DNA from 2 places in the Micromonospora sp. LA-10 genome. Region 2 is predicted to be linked to the other one. Evidence: predicted binding sites of a transcription regulator. Region 2 holds the regulator's gene; the other holds the start of a gene.
What was found. Region 2 encodes HspR, which represses chaperone genes until heat shock. Its sites were predicted from a motif close to TTGAGTNNNNNNNACTCAA; they were not measured.
Positions count from the first base shown of each region.

Region 1: a site for HspR is predicted at 2,053-2,071, ahead of lon (endopeptidase La). Genes of this name have one in related genera too.

Region 1 covers NZ_CP195710.1:28,618-32,022, reverse strand. The annotation lists gene lon (endopeptidase La) at 1-2,030, opposite strand, end outside; gene ACSDG8_RS00125 (histone-like nucleoid-structuring protein Lsr2) at 2,276-2,623, shown strand; gene ACSDG8_RS00120 (hypothetical protein) at 2,847-3,405, opposite strand, start outside.
Region 2 covers NZ_CP195710.1:3,513,869-3,517,273, forward strand. The annotation lists gene ACSDG8_RS16630 (hypothetical protein) at 138-566, shown strand; gene ACSDG8_RS16635 (hypothetical protein) at 663-869, opposite strand; gene ACSDG8_RS16640 (heat shock protein transcriptional repressor HspR) at 1,047-1,487, opposite strand; gene dnaJ (molecular chaperone DnaJ) at 1,512-2,702, opposite strand; gene grpE (nucleotide exchange factor GrpE) at 2,782-3,405, opposite strand, start outside.

The DNA of each region.
Region 1 (3,405 bases), 3.1 Mb from region 2:
AGCGCGGTGACCATGGTGATGCCGGCGCTCGGCCCGTCCTTGGGTACGGCGCCCGCCGGGACGTGCAGGTGGATCCGCCGTCCGGCCAGCGCGTTCGGGTCCAGCCCGTAGCGCCGCCCGTTCGACCGCAGGTACGACCAGGCGATGTGCGCGGACTCCTTCATCACGTCGCCGAGCTGGCCGGTGAGCGTCAGCCCCGGCTCACCCTCCATGGTGGTGGCCTCGATGAACAGCACGTCGCCACCGGCGCCGGTGACGGCCAGCCCGGTCGCCACGCCGGGCACGGCGGTGCGTTCGGCCGACTCCGGGGTGAACTTCGGCCGGCCCAGGTAGCGGGCCAGGTTGCCGGCGTCCACGTGCACCGGCGCGGAGTCCGTGGCGAGCGCGACGGCCACCTTGCGCAGGATCTTCGCCAGGGCCCGTTCGAGCTGCCGGACGCCGGCCTCCCGGGTGTACTCGCCCGCGATCAGCGCCAGCGCCTCGTCGGCGATCGTGACCTCCTCGGTGGTCAGCCCGGCCCGTTCCCGCTGCCGGGGCAGCAGGTGGTCGCGGGCGATGGCCACCTTCTCGTCCTCGGTGTAGCCGTCCAGCGCGACCAGCTCCATCCGGTCCAGCAGCGGGCCGGGGATCGCCTCCACCACGTTGGCGGTGGCCAGGAACAGCACGTCGGACAGGTCGAGGTCGACCTCCAGGTAGTGGTCGCGGAACGTGTGGTTCTGCGCCGGGTCGAGCACCTCCAGCAGGGCCGCGGCCGGGTCGCCGGCGTAGCCGGCGGCCAGCTTGTCGACCTCGTCGAGCAGCACGACCGGGTTCATCGAGCCGGCCTCGCGCAACGCCCGCACGATCCGGCCGGGCAGCGCGCCGACGTAGGTGCGCCGGTGGCCGCGGATCTCCGCCTCGTCGCGTACACCGCCGAGGGACACGCGCACGAAGTTGCGGCCCAGCGCCCGGGCGACCGACTCGCCGAGGCTGGTCTTGCCGACTCCGGGCGGGCCGGCCAGGGCCAGCACCGCGCCCGAGCCGCGGCCGCCGACCACGCCGAGGTTGCGCTCCGCGCGCCGGTTGCGCACCGCCAGGTACTCCAGGATGCGGTCCTTCACGTCGGCCAGGCCGGCGTGGTCGGCGTCGAGCACGGCCCGGGCCGCGGCCAGGTCCGTGTTGTCCTGGGTACGCGTGCTCCACGGCATCTCCAGCACGGTGTCCAGCCAGGTACGGATCCAGCCCGCCTCGGGTGAGGCGTCGCTGGCCCGCTCCAGCTTGCCGACCTCGCGCAGCGCCGCCTCGCGTACCTTCTCCGGCAGGTCGGCGGACTCCACCCGGGAGCGGTAGTCGGCGGAGCCGTCCGGCTCGTCCTCGCCGAGTTCCTTGCGGATCGCGGCGAGCTGCTGGCGGAGCAGGAACTCGCGCTGGGACTTCTCCAGCCCTTCGCGGACGTCGCTGTTGATCTGCTCGGTGACCTCCTGCTCGGCCAGGTGCTCCTTCACCCAGCCGACCAGCAGTTCCAGCCGGGCGGTGACGTCCGGCGCGGCGAGCAGCTCGGTCTTCTGCGCCAGGCTGAGCCAGGGCGCGTAGCCGGCCGAGTCGGCCAGCTCGGACAGGTCCGTCATCCGCTCCATCGCGTCGATCACCTGCCAGGCGCCACGCTGCTGGAGCACTGACGTCATGAGCGCGCGGTACTCGCGGGCGAGTTCCCGGGCGCGGCCCGCCGGGGCGGGCTCGTCGAGGGTCGCCGCCTCGACCCAGAGGGCGGCACCGGGCCCGGGCACGCCGGAGCCGATGCGGGCGCGGGCGAGACCGCGGATCACCGCGGCCGGCTCACCGCTGGGCAGCCGGCCCACCTTCTCGATGGTCGCGACCACGCCGACGGAGCCGTACTCGCCGTCGAGGCGGGGCACGGCCAGGAGTTCCTTGTCGCCGGTGGCGCGGGCCGCGTCGACGGCGGCCTGGGTGGTGGGGTCGAGAGTCACCGGGATGACCATCCCGGGCAGCAGGACGGCGTCGGTCAAGGGAAGTACCGGAAGAGTTGCCATCGAACACCTGCCATCACGTCGGTTGAGCGTGTCTGGCTCAAGTAACAAAACGTGCCCCTTGTTCCGGGTTGTGACCCAGGCCACTGCGGCTGCCGCACCCGGCACCGTTCGCGCACTCGCGCCCTATTGCCCCCGACGCTTACCGGCACGACCCGCCGAATGCAAAGAGGCGGGTATTGTTGCGAAATTACCGTGAGGTAAGTCAGACTCTTAGCACACCCCGCCCGACACAGGGAGTAATGGCGATGGCAAGGAAAGTAATCACCGTTCTGACCGACGACCTCGACGGCGGAAAGGCCGATCGGACCGTCGAGTTCAGCCTGGACGGCGTGGCGTACACGATCGACGTGTCCGACGAGAACGCGGGCGTTCTGCGCAAGGCGCTGGACCCGTACATCAGCGCTGGCAGGCGGATCGGCCGCGGCGCGACCGAGGTCGCGCGCACCACCCGGCGCACGGGCCGGCCGAGCACCTCGGGAATGGACCGCGAGCAGAACCGCGCCATCCGCGAATGGGCGGCCAAGAACGGGTACGAGATTTCCGAGCGCGGGCGCATCCCGGTGTCGGTCGTCGAGGCGTACAAGAACCGCTGAGCGCTAAACACTCACCGTCGGGCATCCCGGGGTCACGCTGAGAAATCGGAGCGGGCCGCCCGGCCTTTTGTGTCGTCGATGACTTTCATCGGGCTGGATTCCGGCGGCACGAAATTTCTTCCCGGATCCAATCCCACGCTTCCCTGCCGGACCCACCGCGCGGACATGCGACGGCCGCGGCCACCCGGAAGGCTCCCCGGGCGACCGCGGCCGTCGCGCGCTCTCAGTTGACCCGGATGCGCACCACGTCGATGGCGGGAGTCTGGTTCGCCCGCTCCATCATCGGGATGCGGTGCGAACCGTCACCGGCCCAGACCGCGCACTGCGCCACACCCGACTGCGCCAGGCCCGGGATCTGGATCAGCACGTCATCGGGCTGGTTGCCGCCGCGGCCGTCCTCGGTGGCGACGAAGAACGCCGGCACGTCCTGCGGGTTCGGGGGCTGCCGGGTGCTGCCGAGCATCCGGCAGGCGGTGTGGAAGTGGCCGCGCACCAGACCCTGGCCGTTGAGCAGCGAGCTCTCCAGGTAGTAGCCGCCCTGCCCGGCCGCGAGGAAGCGGTCCCGCACGAGGTTCTTGGTGGTCACCCGGAGCGTGAACGGCTGATTGCGCCGCACCTGGTTCGGGAACTGCGTGATCAGCAGCGACGGGTTGTTCGCCGCGGCGCCCACCTCACCGAACGCGGTGCTGACGCACCGGTTGCCGTTCTGGAAACCGTCATGCCCCTGCAGCTGGCTGCCGGAGCAGTCCTTGGCGAGCACGTTCAGCCCGTTGCCGCCACCG
Region 2 (3,405 bases):
CAGATCCGGCCCGGCGTTGTCAAATTGATCCCCGGAAGGTCTACCACTGCTCCGCTCAGCCGCGTTAACGTTTCGGCCCAGCAGCCAGGGTCCGCGGGTGGCCGGTGCCCCCGCCAGCGCAAGCGGAAGGTCGGCCGGTGAGCGTGCAGGAAGAGACGTTCCACGGCTTCGCCAATCCGGTCGATCCCTCGCCCGCCGAACTCCGGGCGTGGGCCTACCAACCGGATTCGGTGCCGCTGACCTCGATGCCGCCCGACTGGGACCTGCTGGTCGCCGGTGACCACCTGGTGCAGACGCTGTTCGACCTGGCGATGGACCAGGGCTGCCCGGCTCGCCGGTTCGCGCTGCACTGCCTCTACATCTACGCCGCCGACGGCATCCGGACGAACTTCCGCGCCCATCCCAAGCGCCGTTTCCGCAAGCTGGTCGAGCAGGCCGAGCGCGCCGGCGACGACCTGATGCGCAACTGGGCGCACAACAGCCGCGTGCTGCTCGCCCGGCCGGACCTCTTCGTCTACCGGGACTGGTGCGAGGGCGGCCTGGTCCGCGAGAACCGCCGCCTCTGACGCGTCGCTTTCCCCGGAACACGAACGGGCCGCGATCCCGAGCACACGAACGGGCCGGGATCCCCCGTGGATCCCGGCCCGCACGTCGGCGGATCGTCAGGTCGACCCGCCCTGCTTCTTGCGCCTCTCGTCGTCCCGGGCCCGGTCCACGCCGTGGTCCGTCTGGTCGGCGAAGCGCCCTTCCTTGACCTTGTCGCTGAAGCGTCCCTCGGTGACCCGATCGAACCGCTCGCGGACGTTCTCGGCCACCTTCTCGAGTCGTTCCTCGGCGCGTTCCGCCACCTTCTTCGCCGGTTCCGCCATGGCTCCCCCCGCCAGCCCGGAGTCCGCTTTGGGGCTTTTGCCCCTACGGAAAAGCCTAATCGACCCCGCTCTGCCGTACCCCGGATTCCCCTGACCCGGACCGCGAACCGGCCCGGGCAGGAACGAAGGCCGGCGCGGCCCCGGGGGAGCGGGGCGCGCCGGCCTTCCGGTGAAAGGTCAGCGGTCGGGAGCGCGGCGCGGTCGCCACACGACGAGCGCGGTGGACGTGCGGTTGGTCGGCACGAGATCGCCGCGGGGAAAGCCACCGAGCGACTCCAGCTCGGCGATCCGCCGGTACGCGGCGTCCAGCTCCGCCTCCAGGCGGGCCACCCGCTGCTGCGCCTCTTCGAGCAGCCGCTCCAGCCCGATGATCCGCTTGACCCCGGCCAGGTTGATCCCGTCGTCCTGGCTGAGCCGCTGCACCTCGCGCAGCAGGACCACGTCCCGGACGCTGTACCGGCGACCACCGCCGGACGCCCGGCCCGCCTGCACCAGGCCCAACCGGTCGTACTGGCGCAGCGTCTGGGGGTGCATCCCCGCCATCCGCGCAGCCACCGAGATCATCAAGACCTTGGCCTCGTAGGCCGGGTCACCTGAGCCGACGTACTCCTCCGACATGCCCGCTCACCTCCGCTGCCGCCGTCAACTGAATCGACGTACCCGCGCGTCGAGATGTTCCCGCGCGGCGGGCGGAGTCTGCTCCGCGAAGGTCTCCAGCGCCGCCCGCGCCTCGTCCGAGACCTTTGCCGGGACCACCACGTCGAGCGTGACCAGCAGGTCACCGGCGCGGCCGTCCTTGCGTACGACGCCCTTGCCGCGGGCGCGCAGCACCCGCCCGCTGGGCGTACCCGGTGGCACCCGCAGCGTCACCGTCCCATCCAGGGTCGGTACGCGCAGGTCCGTGCCGAGGACCGCCTCGGCGTACGTGATCGGGACGTTCAGGGTCAGGTCGTCCCCGGTGCGCCCGAACAGCTCGTCCGGGCGGACCTTCACCTGCACGAACAGGTCGCCCGCCGGACCGCCCCGCTCACCGGGCTCACCCCGGCCGGCCAGCCGGATCCGCTGCCCGTCGGCCACCCCGGCGGGAAAGCGCACGTTGAGCGTGCGGGTCTTGGTGACGCCGCCGGTGCCGTGGCACTCCGGGCACTTCTCCTCGACGATCGTGCCGACGCCCTGGCAGTTGCGGCACGGCTCGGAGAAGCTGAACGACCCCTGGTTGCGGGTGGTCACCCCGGCGCCGTGACAGACGGGGCAGGCCACCGGCTGCGTGCCCGGCTTCGCGCCGTTGCCGTGGCAGGTGTCGCAGACGCCTGGCGCGCGCAGCGTCAGCGGCAGCGTGACGCCGCGGACCGCGTCGGAGAAGTCCAGCGCCACCTCGGTCTCGACGTCCCGGCCACGCGCCGGGCCGCGCGGACGCGCCGCGCCGCCCCCGCCGCCGCCGCCGCCGGAGAAGATCGAGCTGAACAGGTCGGTGAAACCGCCGCCGCCGAACCGGGTGTCGCCGCCGCCCGCGCCGCCGCCGAACAGGTCGGAGACGTCGAACGGCACGCCGCCCGGCTGGCCCGCCCCGCGGGCGCCGCGGCGGAAGGCACCCGAGCCGAACAGCGAGCGCATCTCGTCGTACTCGCGTCGCTTCTTCTCGTCGCCCAGCACCGCGTACGCCTCGGAGACGGTCTTGAACCGCTCCTCGGCCCCGGTGTCACCGGGGTTGTGGTCCGGGTGCGACTCCCGGGCCAGCTTGCGGTACGCCTTCTTGATCTCGTCCGAGGAGGCGGACTTCTCCACGCCAAGCGCGGCGTAGTAGTCCTTCTCGATCCAGTCCTTGGAACTCACCGGTCCACCCCCTTCCACGGGTCGAAGCCCGGTCGTCCCGCCCGCCCGGTGAGGGCGGGCGGGACGTCACGGGTCGGCACTACTCCGGGTCCGCGACCGCGACCATGGCGGGCCGCAGCAGCCGCTCGCCGAGCTGGTAACCCCGGCGCATGACCTGCACGCAGGTCGACTCGGTCACGTCGGCGGACGTCTGGTGCGCCACCGCCTCGTGGCGGGTCGGGTCGAACGGGTCGCCCTTCTCGCCGAAGGCGGTCAGGCCGAACTTGCCCAGCGCGGCGGTGAGCTGCTCGGCCACGCTGCCGAACGGGCCCACCAGATCGCCGTGCTCGCGGGCCCGGTCCAGGTCGTCCAGGATCGGCAGCAGCGCGCTGAGCACCGCCCCGGTGGCCTGCTCCTGGACCAGGTTGCGGTCCCGGTCGACCCGCTTGCGGTAGTTGGCGTACTCCGCCGTGACCCGCTGGAGGTCGCGGGTGCGCTCCTCCAGGTCGGTACGGAGCGACTCCAGCTCGGCGCCGAGCGGCGCGCTCGCCTCGGTCTCCCCGCTCGGCTCGGCCGGGGAGTCGACCACCGTCGGCCCGGTGACCTCGGCCTCGCCGCCGATCTCGTCGACCACGACCTCGGCCTCCTCGACCAGCCCTTCGGCGGGCGCGTCGGCAGCGGCGTCCGCCGCCGAGGCGTCGTTCGCCGGCTGCTCGGTCACCTT